DNA from 3 places in the Thermicanus aegyptius DSM 12793 genome. Region 2 is predicted to be linked to each of the others. Evidence: riboswitches for the same ligand, from Rfam matches in the RefSeq annotation. Region 2 holds a riboswitch; each other region holds the start of a gene.

Region 1 (7,742 bases), 1.9 Mb from region 2:
CGTTCATTAATTCGCGGAGAATGGCTTTAATCCCACCCGCCGCATGCACATCATCCATGGAATATCTCGAGGCTGGGCTTACTTTACATAGATAGGGCACCCGATCTGCAATTTGGTTAATCCGTTCCAGGTTATATTCAATTCCTGCCTCATGGGCGACCGCCAACGTATGAAGAACCGTATTGGTTGAACCTCCCATGGCCATATCCAGGGCAAAGGCATCATCGATCGCTTCTTCGGTAATGATATCCCTGGGGCGGATATCCTTTTCGATCAGACTCATCAGCGAGCTTACCGCCTCCTGAATCAGACGATGCCGCTCCTTCGAAGTGGCGACGATTGTTCCGTTTCCTGAAGGGGCCATTCCCAAAACCTCAAGCAACGTGTTCATCGAGTTCGCTGTAAACATCCCGGAACAGGATCCGCAACTGGGACATGCATTCCGTTCCAATTCGAGGAGCTCTTCCTCCCCAATTTTGCCGGAAAGATATCCTCCCACCCCTTCAAAGACATCAACCAAGGAGAGGTTTTCCCCTTTTTTCGATTTTCCCGCTTCCATGGGTCCCCCCGTCACAAAAACGGATGGGACATTGGTTCGAACGGCAGCCATCAACATTCCCGGGGTAATCTTATCGCAATTGGGAATGAAAAAGACTCCATCAAACCAATGGGCATTGATCACCGTCTCACAGGAATCGGCGATTAATTCCCGGCTGGGTAAAGAATACCTCATGCCGATATGCCCCATGGCAATTCCATCATCTACGCCGATGGTATTAAACTCAAAGGGGATTCCTCCTGCCTTTCGGATCTCTTCTTTTACCACCTCCGCAAACTCTTTTAGATGGACATGACCGGGGATAATATCAATATAAGAATTGGCAATTCCGATGAAGGGTTTCGCCAAATCTTTCGGTTTTACCAAGCCGGTGGCGTAGAGTAAACTGCGATGAGGAGCTCGGTCTACCCCTTTTTTAATCATGTCGCTTCGCATTTTATCCCTCCATCTTCTCATGCTGAATCAGAGACATCTTAATTTACGGCTTTAAATCGTTAAAATAAATCGTTGAAAAGAATCCATGCAGTTGAATGGGATTCGGTTGGCTTCCCGATTAACCGGCTTGAGAGACCCGCTCAGGGTAAATCTTTCTCCCATCCGTAGTTACGAGCTGCCTAAATCCTTCCAATAGATGCTTTGTCACCACACCTGGTTTTCCATCGGCAATCGGCCGTCCATCCACCTTGACGATGGGAACCACTTCAGCAGCAGTACCGGTTAAGAAAATCTCATCAGCCGCGTAGACATCATGAAGAGTAAAAGGCTGTTCCTTAAGCTCATATCCCAATTTTTTAGCAATATCGATAATGGCTCCCCTGGTAATCCCCTTTAAAGCTCCTAAATAAACAGGGGGGGTAAGGATGACTCCATCCTTTACCAAGAAAACATTCTCTCCTGTCCCTTCTGCGACATACCCCTCCGTATTGAGCAAAAGAGCTTCGGAAACTCCCGCCTGATGGGCAGAAATCTTTGCCAGAATATTATTTAAGTAGTTTAAGGATTTCACATTAGGACTTAAAACATCGGGGCGATTCCTGCGCACAGAGACGGAGACCACTTCCAAACCTTTTTCATATAACTCTTTAGGAAATAAAGCCAATTCTTCCGCAATAACGATCACTTGTGCTTTTTCGCACTTATTTGGGTCTAAACCAAGATCCCCAACTCCCCTTGATACAATGACCCGGATATAAGCCGAATCAAGCTCGTTTTTCCGGAGCGTCTCTACAATAATCTCTTCCATTTCTTCCCGGGTATGGGGAATGGTAAGGAGAATTGATTTTGCGGAATCGTAAAGCCGATCCACATGCTCTTTCAGGCGGAAAACATTTCCCGAATAAGCTCGAATCCCTTCGAAGACTCCATCTCCATAAAGAAAACCATGGTCATAAACAGAAATCTTCGCTTCTTCTTTTGGGACATATTCCCCGTTTAGGTAGATTAGTAAACTCATCTTACCCTGCCCTTCTTTCATTGACGTTTTTTAAGAAAAGGATAAAGGGAAACCTCTGAGAAGGTTGATCTTCCATAAAGCCAGAACCTTCCGCAGAGGTTTTTCTCCTCACGGTGTACAGGGTTGCCCCTGTTGATATCGCTCGGTCCAGTCCCTTTTACGGCGGAACCCTAGATACCCTCCTGTCTTTCCCTTTCTTTTTTCGAATATTCTAATACGCAAATTAAAAGAAAGCAACATGCTTTCAATAATTTTTTTTATAATTTGAAATCATGTTGAAAACTTGTAAACGCTTACTGCCGCATGGGATTTGGGGTCTAAATAATTGTGACAACTTTGTAAAGTTTTTGAAAGCGGTTTATCAGATGTCATTTTAATTTACACATTAATCAAATATGCCGTCTTTACGTCCCTTTTTTGTGATTATTTATATCATGTAATGTTTTATTTTCTATCATTTATTGTTAGGTTAGAGATATCATGATGAAAATGAATCCGACCGCTTTCTCTTTGAAAAAAAAAAAAAAGAGACCATGTGGCTGCATAGTCTCTTACCCAAGACTCTATTGGCACGATTCAACACTTTTTAACGGGTCGCTGCCGAAATGGCCTGATCGAGATCTTCGATGAGATCTTCTACGTTCTCAATGCCTACGGATAAGCGAATCAGATCCTCTGTGATTCCCGTTTGGGCGATCTCTTCCGGGCTTAATTGCTGATGGGTCGTGCTGGCCGGATGAATAATCAAGCTCTTCGCATCTCCTACGTTTGCCAAATGGGACCAGAGTTTTACGGAGTTGATCACTTTCGCCCCCGCTTCCCTCCCCCCCTTAATCCCAAATGTGATCACCGCGCCTGCACCTCGGGGGAGGTATTTCGCCGCCAGGTGATGGGAAGGATGTTCGGGAAGTTCAGGGTAATTGACCCAACTTACCTGAGGATGTCTTTTTAAGTATGCGACGACATCCCTGGTATTTTTAATATGTTCTTTCATCCTGACGGCTAAGGTTTCTAATCCTAGGGCAAGTTGAAAGGCATTAAATGGGCTGATGGAAGGACCTAAATCCCTAAGCAATTGAACTCTCGCCTTGACGATAAAAGCAGCATTTTGAAAGGCTTCAGAGTATACGATGTTATGATAACTTGGATCGGGAGTGGTAAATTCGGGGAACTTGGGAGAATTCCAATCAAAACGTCCTCCGTCTATAATTACTCCCCCGAGTGTGGTTCCATTGCCGCTGATCCACTTGGTCGCCGAATGAACCACGATATCTGCCCCATGTTCTAAGGGCCTTACCAGATAAGGAGTTCCAAAGGTGTTGTCCACGATGAGAGGAATGCCTGCTTCATGGGCGATTTTCGCCACTTCTTCAATATCGAGCACATCCAGGCTGGGATTCCCGATCACCTCTGCATAAATCGCTTTTGTATTGGGTGTAATCGCCTCTCTAAAATTTTGAGGATCGTTCGGATCTACGAAACGAGTACGAATTCCATATTTCGGAAGGGTGGTGGAAAAAAGATTATATGTTCCTCCATACAATTTTACAGAGGAGAGGATCTCATCTCCAGCTTTTGCCAAGTTGAGGATGGTCAGGGTGATCGCGGCAGCGCCGCTGGCTAAGGCAAGAGCCCCTACGCCCCCTTCCAACTTTGTAATCCTTTCTTCAAAGGCGGTCACCGTGGGATTATGGATCCGTGTATAGATATACCCCGTCTCCTTTAATGCAAAGAGATTGGCCGCATGCTCCGTATTCTCAAATTGATAAGCGGTAGACAGATAGAGGGGAAATGCCCTCGCTCCCGTTACCGGATCCGGTTGTACTCCTCCATGGATGGCTACAGTTTCAAAGCGGTACTCTCCCATTCCTATTCCTCCTTGTTTTAAGTATCTATCTCACTTCCCCTTTCTTAAGATAGGGAAGAAGATTTCAGAGCGTCGGTGATGAAACCTCCCCAGCGGTCAAACTCTGTTAAAAATCCGTCATGACCAAAATGAGTGGTTACTTCATGATAATCTGCTCGGACTCCTTTTTCTCTGAGAAGTCCTACGAAACGGAAAATTTCATCGGGGGGGTAAAGGAGATCTCCTTGAAAGGCCAGGGCAACCACTTGGCTGCGATATCCTTCAACCGCTTTTTCCACCCCTCCCCTTCCCCGTCCGATATCGTGATAATCCATCGCTTTTAAAAGATAGAGATATGAGTTGGCATCAAAGCGCCTAGAAAGTTTCTCCCCTTGATAGGTTAAGTAGGATTCAACCTGAAATGCGATCTCCCTGTGGTCGCTCCCCCATCCCCCTTTCATCTCCCTGGAGAAACGATGATTAAAGAGTTTCGGTGTTCGATAGGTGAGAAGCCCGGCGATTCTGGCGATGGAAAGTCCCATGATAGGTTGTTCCTCAGGATCATACATCCCCTCTTTCCAGGCGGGATCATTAAGAATGGCCAATCGACCTATGGCATTAAAGGAGATAGCATAGTCGGAGAGGAAAGGTGTAACGGCGATCGGGATGATGAGATCCATAAAATCGGGATAAAGGAGACCCCATTCAAGCACCTGCATTCCGCCTAACGATCCCCCTATAACCGCCTTTAGATGGGAAATCCCGATTTTTTGAAGAAAGCGGTGTTGGGCATGGACCATATCCCGTACTGTAATAAAAGGGAAATTGGATCGATAGGCTTCTCCCGTATTGGGATCGGGGCTTAGCGGGCCCGTCGAACCGTTACAACCCCCGATCACATTGGTGGTAATGACTTGAAAACGGTTTGTATCAATAAAACGTTCGGGGCCTACCAATTCCCTCCACCATCCAGGGGCAGATTCACTCCCTACGGTGTATTGATTTCCCGTTAGGGCATGGCAGACCAGGATGGTAGGTGCACTTTCCGGACCCACACGTTCATAAGCAATCTTAACATTCGGCAATACCTTGCCGGATTCCAGTAGTAAGTCCCCAATGGGGAGTACCCCTGTATGGGGTTGAATAGCTGTCCCAGCTTTTGTCAACCTGATCCCCTCCTTCTCCTTTTTCTCTTCGCACTTCATTTCCCCAATTAAAAATCCCTCTTCGATAAGAAGAGGGATTTTGTCACACCATCACACTCATCTTATCTCTCAGAGCTTTTAAAGCTCTGCAGGAATTGGCACCGCGTTTTTAAGCCTTTCCGCTTAAAACCGGTTGCCGGGCGTCATTGGGCCAGTCCCTCAGCCTCTCTGGATAAGAGAATCTCATTTCTTTTCAATTGTGAGTTCATTGTGAAATCCTATTTGCTATATAGCATAGTCGACCTGGATTCATTTGTCAACGGTAATTTTTATTTTTTCCTTTTTTTTTTCGAATACTAACCTGTAAAGGAAAGATTCCCGATTCGATGCACCGCTCAAAAATGAAAATAACGGTCCAAGAATCGGACGAGACATACCCCGATCCCTTTTAAAAGAAAAAGGATGATACGAATCGCCTTAAAACCTCAACAATCGTTAGAACCAAAGGAGGGAAAGGTGTGATCTTCATCTCCAATAGCCTCATGAAATTTTTATTTTTCCCCCTTCTTCTGCGCGGAGGAGGGATCAAAAGATGGTTAGGTGCAGGAGTTCTTCTGGCCCTTATAGGATCTGTGGCAGATCCCATTTGGTTGTCTAAGATGGGAGCAAAAAGGAGTCTATCCATTGGACTTCCTCTTATGTACTATCTCCTCCGCCGATTGGGGAGGGAATCTTTAGTTAAAGGATTATGGGGAATAACCCTCCTTGGTCTTATCGAGTTCCTGCTCCATGAGTGGGTGATCGACAAAAGAAAAGAAGAGGGAGATGAAGAATATCTTTCATGAAGGGCGGGGAGATCACACCTTAAATTTGCCCACAAGCGCCAGAAATTCCTCCGCCATTTTTGAGAGGAAAGCGGCAGACGATGAGATTTCCTCCATCGATGCCAACTGTTCTTCGGTGCCCGCCGCTACGTTTTGGGTTCCGGATGCGGTTGCCCCTGCCACGCTGGCAATTTGGTTAATCGAATGGACTACTCGATCTGTTCCCGTAGAAATTTGCTTTGTGGCGGCTGATACATCTTGCGCCTGCGCCACTACGTTATTTACCGAGCGCTGAATTTCTTCAAACGATTCACCTACTTTGTTGACAACTTTAATCCCATCAGACACCTCTTTTGTCGTGGTCTCCATCGATTGAACCACATGATTCGTTTCATATTGGATCGAGTTAATCAGTTCTGCAATTTTTTGTGCTGATCGAGCCGATTGCTCGGCCAATTTGCGAACTTCCTCAGCGACTACAGAAAATCCACGTCCGTGCTCCCCGGCTCTGGCGGCCTCGATCGTAGCGTTTAAAGCCAATAGATTGGTCTGTGCGGCAATACTTGCAATCACATCTACAATCTGTTCGATTTCTTGGGAACTTTTACCCAATCTTTTCACCGCCTCGGCCAGCTCATTCACCGTAGTACTAATGGAATTCATCTGCTTGATCGTCGTCCGAATGGCAAGATTTCCTGCGGATGCTGTTTCCGAAGCTTGAATCGCAGCAGCAGAGACACTTTCTGCATTGTCAGCAATTTGTTGCACGGTGGTGGAGACTTCATAAATCGCACTTATGCCGTCACTTACACTGCGGACTTGATTCTCGGAACCCATCGCCACTTCTTGCATGGTCGAAACAATTTGTTCGGTCGCTTTGCTGGTTTGTTCGGCGCTGGCTGTCAATTCCTCTGATGACGCGGCGATCTGTTCCGCACTGGTTTTGATCTGATGGATTAGACTGCGAAAGTTTGTGGTCATCTTATTGAACGAATTCGCAAGATCTCCAATTTCATCGCGGTTTTTTACTCTGATCTCCTCCGCAGTTAAATTCCCTGTTGCAATTTGTTCCGCAAATTTCGTCATAGACGCAATCGGTTTTGTGATCTTCCGGGAAATGACGAGACCGATCAAAATCGTTACAATAAAGGCTCCTATGGAATAGGATGAAATACCGTTTGTAATGCCGAATAAAAAGGCGACGAATAAAATAAAACCGACCAGTTTCACCCGAATTGGTATTTTGATCCTCATTTTCATCTTCAACTCTCCTTTCTTTCAGACGTTCTCTTCTATCGAAACCGCTAGCATTCCCTTACCCGCTCTCCAACAACATTTCAATCGCCTTGGCGGCCCCGTCCGCAGTAACATCTTCTGCAACGAGATCCGCCGCAGACTTAAGCTCTTTACAAGCATTTCCCATGGCGATGCCGAGATGTGCGGAGCGGATCATCTCGATATCATTCGGTCCGTCGCCGATGGCGGCCGCAACGGATTCATCTAGTGAAAACCGTTTTAACACATGGTGCATTCCAATCGCTTTGGAGTTGGCGAGAGGATTTATGTTCGCCGCGGACGAGGCTACATGCCATGGATAAAACTGAAATTCTTGTCCAAAACGTTCCTGGTATAGGGTTAGTTCTTCCATCGGCGCGATCAGTTCCATTTGATAGATAGGATGGGTTTTCCAATACGATGGGTTTAGTTTGGGAGTATAATGTTTCCAATAGGAATGGTTGAGTGTGGTAGTATATTGAAAAATTTCCCGTACCTTCGGATGATCCAGCGTCGTTGCGTAATAACCGTCCATTCCAGGAAATATGAGTGGATGCATATTAGAATTTGCAAAGGAAACCAGCTGTTCTACCCTGCTTTCGTCTATGGGGTTGTCATACACCACCTCTCCATCGACAAC
Region 2 (7,742 bases):
CGCAACACCCTCCGAGGATGTGGACCCATCCCTGTTCCAAAAAATCGCCCATCTTTAATGCGAATGATTCCGGTTCCTCATGGTAATGTCCTTCCTCATCCGGCATTCCTGCATTGGGATAACAAAGGGTAAAAGGAGGATTTAGAGAGGAGAGGGTTCGCAGGTGATCCCTCATCTGTTCCGGACCGGTAGCGCAGTTGATCCCGACCGCCAAGGGATGAAGATGTTGGACGGAGGTATAAAAGGCATCAATGCTCTGCCCTGCCAGCATCGTACCGGTCGGTTCGATGGTACCTGAGATGAAAATCGGCACTTCCTTGCCGAACTCTTGGAACGCCTCTAGGACCCCTCTTCCTGCCGCCTTTACGTTAAGTGTATCCTGGGAGGTTTCGATCAGGAGTGCATCTACTCCCCCCTCCAATAAGGCTTTTGCCTGTTCCTTATATTCTCGGGTTAATTCATCAAAGGAGAGGCCTCCGGTGACGGATAGAGCCCTCGTGGTAGGTCCCATGGATCCGGCTACGAAAGCATGTTTACCTGTTTCTTCTTCATAGATTCTGACTGCTTCCCGAGCGATTCTGGCCCCGGCCAGGGTAATCTCATACGCCTTTTTCCTTAAACCATATTCAGATAGAACGAGGCCCGTTGATCCGAAGGTGTTGGTCTCGATAATATCTGCCCCGGCCTGGAGATAAGAGAGGTGAATCTCTTTTATCCTCTCCGGGGCTGTCAGGTTTAATACTTCATTACACCCTTCGTAACCCTCTCCTCCGAAATCCTCTGCGGTTAATCCCATTCCCTGAATCATCGTTCCCATGGCTCCGTCCAGGAGGAGAATTCTTTTCTTTAATTCTTCAATCAATTTCACCGCCACTTAAATTCCCTCCTTTATGCGGCGTGTCAGTTCGGCCGTGATCGAATAACGTAAATATGGAGTAATCAGATAAAAACCATTAAACCATTTCTTCCCATACTGAATCAGGGAATCGGCCAATTCAATTCCTACCTGTTCCGCCTCTTTTCCCTCTTTACCAGAAAAAAGCTCCACATGCTCATCCGGAATGAAGATCCCGGGGACCCCTTTAAGAAAGAGGGCATTTTTATGGGAAACGATCGGCATGATACCGAGAAAGACGGGAATTTCGGGATTCATTTCCCGGGAAAACTTCCCTAACGCTTCGATCGCCTCCTGGCTATATACAGGTTGGGTGAAAAAGAAGCGAGCTCCCGCCTCCACCTTCTTCATCATTCTGCCCCTATGGGGGATATGATTCTTCCCTGAAGCCAGAGCCCCTCCGTATAGGAAATGGGTTCTCTCCTCCTGTTTTACTCCTGTAAAGAGTATCCCCTCATTCATCTTTTTTACTTTCTCCATCAGCCCGATGGAATTCAGTTCAAAAAGAGATTTCGTCTGCGGCATATCCCCCATCTTCACCGGATCTCCGGTGACGATGAGAAGATTCGTTATTCCCAGGACATGAAGACCGAGGAGATAAGACTGCTGTGCGAGAAGGTTTCGGTCCCTGCAGTTGATATGGACGATTCCCTCGATTCCTACTTCATCCTGGAGCCGCTTTGCCACCGCCATATTTGCCACCCGGGAATGGGAGAGGGAATTGTCCGCGATTGTAATCGCATCGGCTCCTGCCTCTTTAAGAGCATGGGCCCCCCTTAAATAGCGGCTTAAATCCGGGTTCTTGGGTGGATCAAGCTCCACCACGATGCTCGTCTCTCCTTTTCTTACCTTCTCAAAAAACTTCCCCATCCTTCTTTATCTCCTCTCCTTTTTGCCCATGAAAAAACCCCTCTCGATAAGAAGAGGGGTTTCTCCTCTTATCTTTCAGAGCATAAGCTCTGCAGGATTTGGCACCGCGTTTTTTAAAACCGGTTGCCGGGCATCATTGGGCCAGTCCCTCCGCCACTCTCGATAAGATGATTTCGCAGTATATAATTGTAGTATACAATAACCTATACATGCATAGGTGTCAAGACTTTATCCAAGCATCTATCGAAAAATTGTTGCGTGGATCCCACAGCAGAAAAGAATCGATTCCTAATTCTTTACCCGCCCTGACCTGGTCCAACACCTGTATCCCTGTGTAACGGATCCACTCTCCTTTAGGTAAGTAGCTGGCGGTAAAATCTTGATACCATGGGCGGATCGTCGCCGTCTTAATCCCTTGGGCATGGAGCGCCGCATCCTTTTTCTGAGCATCAAGGATCGTACCTCGAATCACCTCGTAAGGATGAGCATCCGGTACGGCGATCCCAAAGGTATATTTGGCATAATGGGAAGGATACGCCATCGGGGAGATATAATCCACTTCCGGTGTAATCAGCTCCCACCTTTGCCCAATCCCCATATCGTCGCTAACGGATGGGACGAGACCGAAGACGTCCGCCGAAAGAAATACCGGATAGGGCTTCAGATTCTCCCGCACATAGCGAATGAAATCCCGGATGAGTACCTCCTTCGTCCTACCTTGGGGATTGTAATAAGAAACTTCGGCGTCAACTTTTTTCCCATTTTCAGGAAACCTTACGTAATCTAATTGTATCTCATCAAAGCCCTTTTTAGCCGCTTCAATGGCTACGGAGAGATTGTAATCCCATTGTTCCTTTCGATAGGGATCTACCCACATGATCCCTTTCCGGTCCTTCCACACGCCGCCTGTCTTCTTTTGCAAGGACCATTCTTGTTTTGCTCCGGCCATATAAGGATCTTTAAAAGAGACAATTCTGGCAATGGTGTAGATATTTTTTTCATGAAGTACTTCTAAAACATGATCAATGTCCTGAATATAGCGGGTATGATCCGATTTGATCTCATGGACAAGAGGAATGTTGGAACGATACGTAATATCCCCCTTATCCTCTTTCACATCGATCACCACCGCATTAAGTTCAGATCGGTCGAGGAGGTCAACGATCTTTTGAAATTTCTCTCCCCCTGCAGACCAGCCGGTCATATAAACCCCTTTCACCTTATAGGGGATCTTCATTCTCTTCACTTCCATAGGGGATGGAGAGCGAAGGGCATCTTGCCACTCTGCGGAAGTATATCCTTTCCCTTCTACCGGACTCTCCCCGTTTCCTTCCGCGAAGAGTGGGTTCCCTATGAAAAATGAAGAAGAGAAAAGGAAAAAAATGAGAACGGGAGGAAAAAAGATTCTGCCGAATCGCCGTTTCATGGTCCGCCTCTCCTTGTACATGAACATCTCATTGGTATTCGATCAATATTTTCTCTAAATGTAGCTCTTTTCGATCCATGAGGGAAATCGGATCTCCATCGACATCTAGAATGGGTCGTAAAGGGGAAGTGGGCATGAAATAGAGAATCTTTCCCACTCTGCCGTCACTCAACAAAACCGGTGTACCCAATGGGAGCTGAAGTAAGGATTGAATCAAGGTATGGAGATAACCCGTATCAAATTGATTCGTCATCTCTACCCTCATTTGCTCCATCACCTGAAATGGGGAGCAGGCGGTTCGATAGGGTTTCGTTGAGGATGCGGCGTGAATCACATCGGCAATGGCCACAATTTTCGCGTATGGATGAATTTTCTCCCTCGTTAGGTTTAAAGGATAGCCTGAACCATCAAGGCGTTCATGGTGTTGTAAAGAAGAAAGAATCACCCCTTCCGTGATCCCTTTCACGTTCTTTAACAACTCGAAGCCGTAAACGGGATGGCGGCGGACCTCTTCCCACTCCTCCTTTGTCAGAGGACCTTTCTTTTGCAGGATGGAAGACGGGATCTTCACTTTCCCCAAATCGCTTAGAAGCCCGGCCAACCCGATCTGCATCCATTCATTTTTGGGAAGTTTTGCACTCCGTGCAATGCCAACCGATAGCAATGCCGTCCCGACGGCATGATAGGCCTGGTAATTCTTTGGGCTATTCTCCTGAAAGGAGTAAAGCCAGCCGGTGCTTCCTTCCGTTTTCTCTACCAAAGGTTTTAACCACTGCCGGATTTCAGCGACGGAAAGAGATCCTCCTGCCATAAGCCGAATGAAGATCTTCTCCATCTCTTTGACCGCATGACGGAAATCCTTGATGAAGGACGATTCTTGTTCCCCCTTGGGAGAAGGAGAGGAATGATCTTTTTTGGTCCCGTGTTTGCCCTCACCTTCTCTGCTTTCCTCCTCTACCGAGATCGTTTGGATCTTAAAGGCGAGGAGAAATTCCACATCCTTTTCCCTTAAGGGATGTCCTTTTTGATAGAGTAAACCTCCAAAAGGAGATAAGATGTCCTTATCCAATTTTTTCCCGATCATCCCCCGGCTGACTGGAATTTCCGGCATTGGAATCTTCCCTTCTTCGTCGTTCCTCTTCATTTTATTATGAATACGGCGAAACAACAATACGCTAATTCTCATCCACACTATTTTGTACACGGGCGACGGTAGCCACTTTCTCTTCATCATTCTCCAGGCGAATTAGTTTTACCCCTTGGGTATATCGGCCCATGGTGGAGATGTTTTCCACATTAAGTCGAATTACAACCCCTGTTTGCGTAATGATCATCACATCCTCTTCTGCGCCAATCACCTTTATGCCGACAATGGGACCATTTTTCTGGGTTACATTTAAGGTCTTAATCCCTTTCCCTCCCCGGCTTTGCGTCCGATATTCGTCCAACGGAGTCCTCTTCCCATATCCATTTTCCGTCACGATAAGGAGGGAATCCCCTTCCTCGAGGATATCCATATCGATGACCTGATCTCCCCTCTCCAATTGAATCCCTTTTACACCTGCAGCAGTTCTCCCCATGGGGCGTACCTCTTCTTCTTTAAACCGGATCGACATTCCCATCCTGGTGCCTAGAATAATCTCTTGATTTCCATCGGTGAGGCGAACTCCAATCAATTCATCTTCTTCTTTGAGCGTAATGGCGTAGAGACCATTCTTTCGGATGTTCTCAAACTCACTGACGGGCGTCCTCTTTACCAAACCGTTCTTCGTAGCAAAGAAGAGAAAATTGTCTTCCCGGTAATCCTTCACCGATACAATGGTCTGGATGGTTTCCCCTTTCTCGATCTGTATCAGATTAATAATTGGAATTCCCTTTGCGGTGCGGCCGTATTCGGGCACTTCATAAGCCTTAAGACGGTAGACCCGCCCCCGATTACTGAAGAAGAGGATGGTGCTGTGACTGTTCGTCGAGAGAAGATGTTCCACGAAATCATCTTCCCTCGTTCCTATGGCTTGAATCCCCCGTCCTCCTCTACGTTGGCTCCGGTAGGTATCGGAAGGAAGGCGTTTAATATATCCCGAATGGGTTAGGGTGATCACCACATCTTCTTCCTGGATCAAATCTTCGATCTCCAGTTCCGCTTCATCGGCGGTGATCTTCGTCCTTCGTTCGTCATTATATTTCTTCTTAATCTCCAGTAGTTCTTCTTTAATCACTTCATTGAGTCTCACAGGGGATTCCAAAATCTCTTTCAAGTCTTTAATCTGCGCCAGTAATTCCTCCAATTCTTCCATGAGCCGTTCAATGGACAGGCCGGTCAGTTGTTGCAGGCGCATATCAAGAATCGCTTCTGCCTGCGGTTCGGTAAAACCTAAGGGAACCTTGCGCCCTTCAATTGTAAAGGTCTCTGCCATGAGGTTTCCCTTTGCTTCTTCTCTATCTTTCGCGGATCGAATGGGACCCTTTCGGTCGACCAAATCATCGACGATGTCGATTGCCTTTTTCAACCCGTCTACAATGTGTTTCCTCGCTTCCGCTCGTTTCAGATCATATTCAGACCTGCGTCGGATGACTTCTTGCTGGTGTTTAATATATTCCTTCAGCATTTCGGCCAGGTTTAAGATGCGGGGTCTCCCATCGACCAAGGCCAGCATGATGATCCCAAAGGAGGTTTGCATCGCGGTCAGCTTATAGAGATTATTCAAGATTACCTTTGCATTGACATCCCGGCGCAGTTCGATGACGATGCGCATCCCCTCACGATCCGATTCGTCCCTGAGATCGGTAATTCCATCCAATTTTTTCTCCCGAACCAATTCGGCAATCTTCTCAATCAACCTTGCCTTATTCACCTGATAGGGGAGCTCGGTGACGATAATCCTTTCTTTCCCGTTGTTATGTTCTTCAATCTTTGCCTTCGCCCGGACAGTGATCGAACCCCGTCCCGTTTCATAGGCGCGCCGGATCCCATCTCGTCCTAAAATTAAACCACCCGTGGGGAAATCGGGACCAGGGATTTTTCTCATCAACTCCTTCACGTCCGCCTCCGGTCGTTCGAGGAGAAGGAGAACTCCGTCGATCACCTCCCCCAATTGGTGTGGCGGAATATTGGTCGCCATCCCCACAGCGATGCCTGAAGCGCCGTTTACTAGAAGATTAGGAAAGCGGGAAGGAAGAACCTTCGGCTCTTGTTCGGAACCGTCGTAGTTATCCTGAAAATCGATGGTCTCTTTTTTTATATCCCGTAAAAGTTCCGTGGCAATCTTGGAGAGGCGGGCTTCCGTATACCGCATTGCCGCCGGAGCATCGCCATCCACGGATCCGAAGTTTCCATGTCCATCTACCAATTCATAACGGTAGGAAAAGTCTTGAGCCATGCGAACCATGGCATCGTATACCGCCATATCACCATGGGGGTGATATTTACCGATCACTTCCCCGACGATCCTGGCCGATTTCTTATGGGGTTTATCGGGAGTCATGCCCAATTGGTGCATCGCATAAAGAATGCGCCGATGGACGGGCTTTAATCCATCCCGAACATCGGGAAGTGCCCGGCTTACAATGACACTCATGGCATAATCCATAAAAGAGGTTTTCATTTCTTGGCTTATGTTTATTTCTTCAATTCTGCTTTCCGGTATCATCGTATCCTCCTAAATCTCAACTGGCCTGATATGTATCTAGTCCCCATCTTTTCCACTATACACTACTTTTTATCAAGAGAAAAGAGGGGGGCCAATCCGCCGCAGGAAAAGGCTGTTCTGCAATCATACGTTTTTGATGGGATAAAACAGCTTTTTTCGTGCTTGAATGAAACGGCGAAAATTCCCGCACCATAAGAAAAAGAGGAGATCTCTCCTCTTTTTTCATTTCAGTTTTCTTTAGACTCTGTAAGGTAAAAGTAAAGGATGGAGGTAAGGCATATTTCAATTAGCCGGTTATTTTTCGAACGCATAAAGGTTGCCCAACGGTTATACGTCGAGATTCCTTACATAATGGGCGTGATCGTGGATGAAATCCCTACGCGGTTCTACCCGGTCCCCCATCAACGTATCGAAGATCTGGTCCGCTTCCATGGCATCTTCCAGATGCACTCGAAGGAGTATACGATTTTTAGGATTCATTGTCGTTTCCCACAGTTGTTCCGGATCCATTTCACCTAAACCTTTGTATCGCTGAATCTCGATCTCTCCTTTTCCCTGGAGAGATTTCTTTACCTTTTCCAATTCCGATTCTTTGTAGGCATAAAGAACTTTCTTCCCTTGCGATATTCGATAAAGGGGAGGCTGTGCGATGTAGATAAATCCATTCTCCACCAACGTGCGCATATGCCGATAGAAGAAGGTGAGCAGAAGCGTTCGGATGTGAGCTCCGTCCACATCCGCATCGGTCATGATGATGATTTTGTGGTAACGGGCTTTCGTAATATCCAGTTCGTCTCCAATCCCTGTGCCCAAAGCGGTGATCATGGCACGAATCTCTTCGTTGGAGAGGATTTTATCGAGACGCGCCTTCTCCACGTTGAGAATTTTCCCCCTCAGGGGA
Region 3 (7,742 bases), 500 kb from region 2:
CATCCTCGTCGATGATGTGGAAGAGATTACCGATCAAACTTCTTTCCTTTGGACGGTTTTTACCCGTTTTGATCCCGCCCACGATCTTTACGGAAATAAGGAGATCGTAGGAAATCACATTGCCTTTCATGGCCCGATCCTGATCGATGCTCGTATGAAACCTTTCTATCCCGACGAACTGATCCCTGATCCGGAGACGGTCACCCTCGTGGACAAGCGCTGGCGTGAATATTTCCCGGAAGGGATTTGACCCGCTCCATCCCTCCCATCCCCCTCAACTTCATCTTTCCTACGCATAATAAGGCGAGATCATGAGGTATACGATGACTCCCGATGCCGCCACGTAGAGCCAAAGAGGCATGGTCCAGCGGGCAATGCGGCGGTGTTTCTCATCCTGGCGGTTCAATCCTCTCGCTAATGTGGTGAGTGCCAGCGGAACAATGACGATGGCGAGCAATATATGGGTAAGAAGGAAGAAGTAATAGAGATAACGAAAAACATCTTCTCCTCCATAAGGGGTAGACTTCGCCAAAAAATGGTAGGTGACATAGGTAATCAGAAAAAGAGCCGTCGTGATAAAGGCGGCAAAGATAAAGCGCCGATGCATCACAATGTTCTTCCGGCGGATGAAATAGAGCGCAGACAAGAGAAAAACAAAGGTAAAACTATTAAAGACGGCGTTTAACATCGGGAGAACGGTAAGATCGAGTTGATTTCCCCTCTCCATCTTCGGCATGAAGAAAAGGATGGCCACGATCAAGTTAATCGCGATTGAGAGAAATACAATCCAGGGGGTATAATTCCGCTTTTCTCCCCTGATTTCCATTTTGTCGGCATGGTTTTGTTTCATCTTCATTCCCCTTTGTCCTCATTTTCTCCTTCCATGATAAGGAAAGCACAAGAATTTCGCAAGGGGAATGGGTTAAACTCCCTCCTTTTCTGCTCGTTCTTTTCTCTCTCTTCTATGACTCTCTTCAAATGAATCGTTTCTCCCTTTTCAAAGATGGATCCGAAAGGGAGAAAAACCCGCCGATGAAAACCGACGGGCAGCTTTAAACGCATCCTTTTCATTCTCACCAAACCTGAACTTACTTCGTCGATTCCACTTCTTTGACGGTTACGCCCGACAACGTATCTTTAACCGGGCAGATTTTTTCGATATGGCCGATCAGTTCGCGGATCTTCCCCACATCCGAAGGAGAATCGACCTCTATGCGATAACGAATTTCCTGAAATCCCGGCCTTACGGCAGGGTTCTTCTCCATGAAACCGTCCGGATCCAGGTCCCCTTCAACATGTACCTTAAAACCGTTCAGTTCAACTTGGTGGGTCTTGGCATGAATCGATAAAAGAACCGATAAACAACCACCCAAGGCAGCCAAAATCAACTCGACCGGATTGGGACCTTGATCCGTCCCTCCTAAGGATTTCGGTTCATCGATGACAATCCTCTTGTCTCGGATCACCGCTTCGGAGCGAACCCCTTCACCTGACCAAAGCACGTCTGTCTGAAATGTGATCTTTGCCACAGATTATTCCTCCTTCTCGTTTTAGCCTTTCCAAGCATTTATGGATTTCTGTCTTCTTCCAATTCCTTCAACCGGTCCGTATAACCCTGACGGCTTCCGCCCCATCCCGAAACATATTGGCTTAACTGATTTGCATCATGGATCATTTCGATTCGGTCACTTGGAACTCCGGATCTTCATAAGGATGCGCGATCCAACCGGACTGATCGATGAAAAGACGGATGGCGACGACCTTTCGATTTTCCAAAAGCGTAAAGAAATGAGGAGTATTTTTCGGAACGGAGATCACATCGCCTGCCTGAAGAACCGCGTTAAAATAACCGATTTCGCTCGTCCCCTTGATCGTAAATGTCCCGTTTCCGGAGACGATCGCCCTGACTTCATCATCACTATGGGTGTGGATCTGTTCGAACTTCTTTAACAGCTCCTCCAGATTAGGCGTTGCTTCGGATAGTGAAATCACATCCCATTTCACATACCCATTCCTTTCAGCCAGGGAGCGGATCTCCTGATCAAATGCGTGAAGAATCTCTTCCTTTTCCTCCTCGCTTACGTTGTATTTCTCCCTTAAACCTGCCGGCAGTTTACCGGCATCCCAACGTTCATAGAGAACTCCCTGTCGGGCCAAAAAATCTTTCACCCGCTCTTCATCCTGAATCTTCTCACCGGTCTTCCGAATGACAATTTCGGCCATTTTAGCTTCCCTCTCTTTCATGTTTCGTTTTATGGAAATGGAGTTTCCTCCCTTTTCCCAACGATACGTCGGCAAATGTGTGAATCGGCAACAGCCCGAGGCTCTTCATCTGGAGAAGCTTTACGTGGTAATCAAACAAGAATTCAAAAGCCTCCAGATGCTTCTTCGCCTCTTCGGGGTTCCTACCCCACGCGTAAATACCATGGCGCCGTATCAGGATACCCGGGGTTTGCGGCCGAACCGCATCCCTCACCAACTGCGCCAGGGTGGGAATGTGGGCCTTATTTTCGACGATGGGGAGACGGATGGCGCCATCCTCTTCCCAGATATTGAACGCTTTGATCAGTTCATGCCCGGAAAAGAGAATCTCCCCATGATCCCCGTAAAGTTCGGAGAGGAGATTGTTGGCCACCGTATGAACATGAAACACGGCACCCGTATCCGGCAGGCGGTCGTAGATGGCCGTGTGGATCATTGTCTCGGCGGATGGTTTTAGCCGGGTAGGGAATACAGGTACTCCATCCCGATCCACAAGAAGAAAATCCTCGGAAGTCTGAAGACTCTTATCTTTTCCGCTGGCGGTAATCACAATCGCCCGCTTACCGTCCTCACAAGTCGCCAAGACGGAGAGATTGCCGCTCGTGGCAGGAAACCATCCCCGGGCAGCAAAACTCTCTTTCACAACCCGGAGACTGTGGACGGCGCTCATTATCTCTTCCATGGGTTCACCCCGCTTTTTCCGATGTATTCTGCAGATAATCGATCACGTCGTAAAAGGTTTCAAAGGGGACATAGGGGATGGAGAATTCTTCGCATTTGATTCGGAGAAAGTCGCGGGCGATCACCCGGTCGGCGATCCGAGCCGCCGCCAGATCGGTTATGCTGTCGCCGATGACAATTCTTTCGTATTCTTCCTGCGGAAAGGACCGCAAGAGGGTTGTCTTGCACATCCCGCAATCACGATGGCACTCATCATCGCAAGGATGAGGCCAGAGGATACGAATCTTCTCCCCGCTAAAATCACTGCCGTTGCAATAGATATCCCCATACGGGATGTCATAGGGGACAAGCAAGGGGTAGAGGAAAAAATCGATCCCTCCGCTCGAAATAAGCAGCCGTATTCCTTCTTCTCTCGTAAATCGGATCAACTCAGAAAACCCCGGCCGAATCTCCGTATGATGGAGCACGTAATTTCGGATCTCCTCTTCTTTTGAGACCGGAAGCAAGGAAAACATCTTCCCCACTCCTTCCCGAACACTTACCCGCCCTGCGAGAATCTCCTCCTTCAACTTCTCCCATTCCGGAGGCGCAAACTCCCTCATGATTTGAATGATGGTATCCTGCACCGTAATCGTCCCGTCAAAGTCACAAAAAAGTACCTTTCTCCTTCCTCTGCTCATCCCTCAACCACCCCCCATTTCTCAATCGCAAGGCTTAGTTTTACGGAACGGGCCGCGGCTTCCCGGAGAGAATAACCTGCCATAATGGCTGAGATGGCATCCAGGAAAGCCCTTCCCCCTGCGGTCGATCCTTGCGGATGACCATGAATCCCTCCGCCCGCATTGATCACCAGGTCAGGTCCAAAATCCCTGATCAGGACAGGAACGAGGCCGGGATGAATCCCCGCCGACGGCGCCGGAAGAGAAGGTTTGATATTCCCATAGGGACGGCGCAACCGGTCCGCAACCGACAACGATTCCTCTTTAGGCATAGCGACAGAACCATAGGGAGAGGGATAGAGGACAATGTCCGCCCCTGCCAAACGAAGAAACTTGCCTAATAGAAGGGAAGAGGATACCCCATGTTCCGGAGATGCGTATATCGCTCCGGCAAACGCAGGATGGGCAAGAATGGGAACCGGGATGTCGGGGTCCGAAGCCAGGCGATGGAGAATATCTAGGCCGTACACAAACACATTCAGGAGAAGGCCGGAAGCACCCGCTTCCACCAACCGTTTCGCCCTGTCCACCATTTCGTTCACCGGCCCTGTCAGGTTGACAGCATAGAGGGCCTTTCTCCCGGTCCGCTCTTCTCTTTGACGATTTAACGCTTCAAAACGCTTCACCCTTTCGATGGCGGGAGCTTTCCCATCTGCGAAAAAGATCTCGTCATCCTTTACCAGATCTACGCCGCCTTCAATCTGTTTCCTGTACTCTTCCTCCAACTCATCGAGGGAAAGACCGATGCATTGTTTAAAGATGCTCATCAGGAGGGGTCGATCCTTCATCTGCAGCAAATCCCGAACCCCCTGAATTCCAAAACGTGGGCCCGGAAATTGGGAAAGGAGGGAGTCGGGAATGTGGAGATCCAAGAGTTTGATCGAACCATCCAGGGATAACTTTCCGAACACCGTGGTAAGAATGGATGGAAGATCAGGGGTCACGTTGACGATCGGATATGCGATGGTAATTTTCCCCACGGGCTGCTTCCCTTCTTCCTCCGGAAGTGGGACGACATCGACCACTTTCCCCAAATGTTGCGCCATGCTTTCCTTTTTCTCACTCGGCAGCTCGGTCCATGTCCCCACCGTAAGCCCGACGGCAATCCCTTGCGCCTTTTTGTATAGATCCTTTTCCCCTTTCAGCAGGTAAGTCGCCAAGATATATTCCTCATCCAACGACAATCCCATCACCGCCTTTTTTTACAAAAATAAAAACCTCTTTCGTTCTGAAAGAGGTTGTAGAAACAATATCCCACACCCTTATCTTTCAGAACATAACGTTCTGCAGGAATTAGCACCTTACCTTCACTCCTGAAAGGATGGAGATCCCCCCTACGATCCCTGGGAGAAGCTCCTCCTTCCAGTCGTTTAGCCCATAGGTATGGGCAGCAGGTTGCCGGGCGTCATCGGGCCAGTCCCTCAGCCTTCTCTGGATAAGAGTAATTCTTATTTTCAATTGTCACTCGATGGTCATAACTATAAACGCAGCATACTTCTCTGTCAATCCCCAAAATGTCGCTATTTTTGCATTTTTTCTGATTTCATCCACCTCCCTTGAGATCATCACCGAACCTTCCTGCAATCTATCCGCCTTTTCTGCAATGGGTTGTGAACCGATCCCATGCTGGCACAAGATTTATATCTGCAAACATTCCACCTCTCACCTTTAAATTTTTCCCTTGACAAACGTTGAGAAAAAAAATAAATTAATCACCAAAACCAAGTGAATTTGATTCTGATTCTCATCAAATCGCTTGGGGCAAATGTATGGATGTAAAAACCGAATAGAGTTTGACCGATTCGCTCTTATCAAGAGATGGCGGAGGGACTGGCCCAATGATGCCCGGCAACCTGCATTTCCCTATACGGGGTGACGGATCGGAGAGGACGGCAGGATGTTCCTGCACGAAATCTTTGTTTCCGGTCACAGCAAGGTGCTAACTCCTGCAGAACGTACCGTTCTGAGAGATAAGGGGTTGGATAGATTTTAAACCTCTGCCCTTTCAGAAGGGTCAGAGGTTTTTTCATTTCACACGAAAGGATCGATGGGAATGGCACATTATCATCCTCTAAACGAAGCGGAAGCGGTAGCCTATGCGAAGCGCCTTAGGATCTTCCCGGAAGATGCCCGACTAACCGCCCGGGAAATCGGCGATGGGAATCTAAACCTGGTATTTCGCATCCAAGAAGAAGCTACGGACAGAAGCATCATCATCAAACAAGCGCTCCCTTACGCCCGGGTGGTCGGGGATTCGTGGCCCCTTACCCTGGACAGGGCACGCATCGAGAGCGAGGCCCTCCACATGGAGGAAGCGCTCTGCCCCGGTTCAGTCCCGAAAGTATATCATTATGATCCGCATCTTGCCCTGACCGTCATGGAGGATCTCTCCTCCCATATCGTGTTAAGAAAAGGGCTGATCCTTAGGCGGCGCTATCCAAAATTGGCCCAGCATATCGGAACCTTTCTGGCCAGGACCCTCTTTTACACCTCCGATATCGCCTTAAACTCCCGAAGGAAAAAAGAACAGGTGGCACAATTTATCAATCCGGAGATGTGCCGCATCACCGAGGATCTCGTTTTCACCGATCCATTTTACAACGCCGAGACCAACCGGTTTAACCCGCTCATTCTCGAAGAGGTGCGCAAAATCTGGAGCGACGGCAGATTGAAACTTGAAGTGGCGGCTTTGAAAGAAGGGTTCCTCACCCGAACTCAAGCCCTGATCCACGGGGATCTTCATACGGGGAGCATCATGGTGACGGAACAGGATACCCGGGTGATCGATCCGGAATTCGCCTATTACGGGCCGATGGGTTTTGATATCGGAGCGGTACTCGCCAACCTGTTCTTAAACTTCTCCGCTCAAGAAGGCTTAACCGACGACCCTGCTGAGAAATCGGAGTATCAGGTGTATCTTCTCAGGACGGCGGCCGAAATCTGGTCCGTCTTTGAAAGGAATTTCCGCCAGTTATGGTGGAATGACGGATTGGAAGCCTTCACTTCCGTTCATGGATATTTGGACGATTACCTGGAAAGGATCCTCCAGGATACCGCCGGGTATGCCGGCTGCAAGATGATACGCCGCGTCATCGGTCTTGCCCATGTGGCCGATCTGGAATCGATTGAAGATCCTAAACTCAGGGCAAAAGGAGAGACAATGGCTCTTGCCATCGGCAGGGAACTGATTCTGGCACGGCATGGAATCCAGAGGATCGAAGATATATTGCAAATCGTGCAATCAATCCGGGAAGAGAGGATTGCCTCATGACCCATTCCTTTATCCAATCGGTTCAATGGAAAGAGAATCATCTCCTCCTTCTGGATCAGAATCGGTTGCCTGAAGAAACACGCTATCACAAAATTGACACGATCGAAGAAGTATGGAAGGCCATCCGGCAACTCACGGTCCGGGGAGCTCCGGCCATCGGCATCACGGCCGCCTACGGACTCTATCTGGGAGTTCAACATCTCTCTTACGGAAATGTACCGGAACTGATCGAGGACCTAAAAGGAAAGGCGGAATTCCTCTCCCAAGCGAGACCTACCGCTATTAATCTTCGCTGGGCACTCATGCGTCTGCTCACCAGGGCGGAGATGGACGGCGCCCATGGCTGCTCGACAGAGGAAGTGAAAGCGGGCTTATTGGCGGAAGCCCTTCGGATTCAAAAAGAAGATGAAGAAACATGCCGCCGGATCGGCGAGCATGGACTAACATTACTGAAAGACGGAATGGGCATCCTGACCCACTGCAATCCTGGAAGCCTGGCGACGGCCAAATATGGAACGGCCACCGCTCCTATCTATCTGGCCCGGGAACAAGGGATGACGCTTAAGATTTTTATTGATGAAACCCGCCCCGTCTTGCAAGGCGCTCGCCTTACCGCATGGGAACTGATGCAGGCAGGCATTGATTCGACGCTGATTTGCGACAATATGGCGGCCCTGGTGATGGCTAAAGGGTGGGTCCAGGCCGTCATCGTCGGTGCCGACAGGGTGGCGGCGAACGGGGATGTGGCCAACAAGATCGGGACCTATGGACTGGCGATATTGGCGAAAGCCCACAACATTCCTTTTTAC

What was found. A riboswitch is a leader RNA that binds a small molecule or an ion and turns the genes downstream of it on or off. The one in region 2 is predicted to bind S-adenosylmethionine.
Region 1: linked by a shared signal. The riboswitch ahead of metX (homoserine O-acetyltransferase MetX) and the one ahead of THEAE_RS21735 (methylenetetrahydrofolate reductase) in region 2 are both predicted to bind S-adenosylmethionine.
Region 3: linked by a shared signal. The riboswitch ahead of mtnK (S-methyl-5-thioribose kinase) and the one ahead of THEAE_RS21735 (methylenetetrahydrofolate reductase) in region 2 are both predicted to bind S-adenosylmethionine.

Annotation. Positions count from the first base shown of each region.
Region 1 is NZ_KI783301.1:1,599,139-1,606,880, reverse strand. Features, by position in the region: gene ilvD (dihydroxy-acid dehydratase) at 1-994, opposite strand, end outside; gene ilvE (branched-chain-amino-acid transaminase) at 1,113-2,012, opposite strand; gene THEAE_RS0108620 (O-acetylhomoserine aminocarboxypropyltransferase/cysteine synthase family protein) at 2,599-3,879, opposite strand; gene metX (homoserine O-acetyltransferase MetX) at 3,924-5,024, opposite strand; SAM riboswitch class I at 5,123-5,242, opposite strand; gene THEAE_RS0108605 (hypothetical protein) at 5,522-5,848, shown strand; gene THEAE_RS20480 (methyl-accepting chemotaxis protein) at 5,861-7,087, opposite strand; gene THEAE_RS0108595 (Cof-type HAD-IIB family hydrolase) at 7,143-7,742, opposite strand, start outside.
Region 2 is NZ_KI783301.1:3,482,198-3,489,939, reverse strand. Features, by position in the region: gene metH (methionine synthase) at 1-874, opposite strand, end outside; gene THEAE_RS21735 (methylenetetrahydrofolate reductase) at 875-1,765, opposite strand; SAM riboswitch class I at 1,831-1,934, opposite strand; gene THEAE_RS0118425 (putative glycoside hydrolase) at 1,986-3,191, opposite strand; gene THEAE_RS0118420 (HD-GYP domain-containing protein) at 3,220-4,302, opposite strand; gene gyrA (DNA gyrase subunit A) at 4,367-6,841, opposite strand; gene gyrB (DNA topoisomerase (ATP-hydrolyzing) subunit B) at 7,169-7,742, opposite strand, start outside.
Region 3 is NZ_KI783301.1:2,979,941-2,987,682, forward strand. Features, by position in the region: gene THEAE_RS0115935 (UbiD family decarboxylase) at 1-250, shown strand, start outside; gene THEAE_RS0115940 (DUF420 domain-containing protein) at 290-826, opposite strand; gene THEAE_RS0115950 (OsmC family protein) at 1,089-1,529, opposite strand; gene THEAE_RS0115960 (1,2-dihydroxy-3-keto-5-methylthiopentene dioxygenase) at 1,672-2,223, opposite strand; gene mtnB (methylthioribulose 1-phosphate dehydratase) at 2,225-2,944, opposite strand; gene THEAE_RS0115970 (2-hydroxy-3-keto-5-methylthiopentenyl-1-phosphate phosphatase) at 2,949-3,623, opposite strand; gene THEAE_RS0115975 (2,3-diketo-5-methylthiopentyl-1-phosphate enolase) at 3,620-4,840, opposite strand; SAM riboswitch class I at 4,922-5,104, opposite strand; SAM riboswitch class I at 5,468-5,639, shown strand; gene mtnK (S-methyl-5-thioribose kinase) at 5,716-6,933, shown strand; gene mtnA (S-methyl-5-thioribose-1-phosphate isomerase) at 6,930-7,742, shown strand, end outside.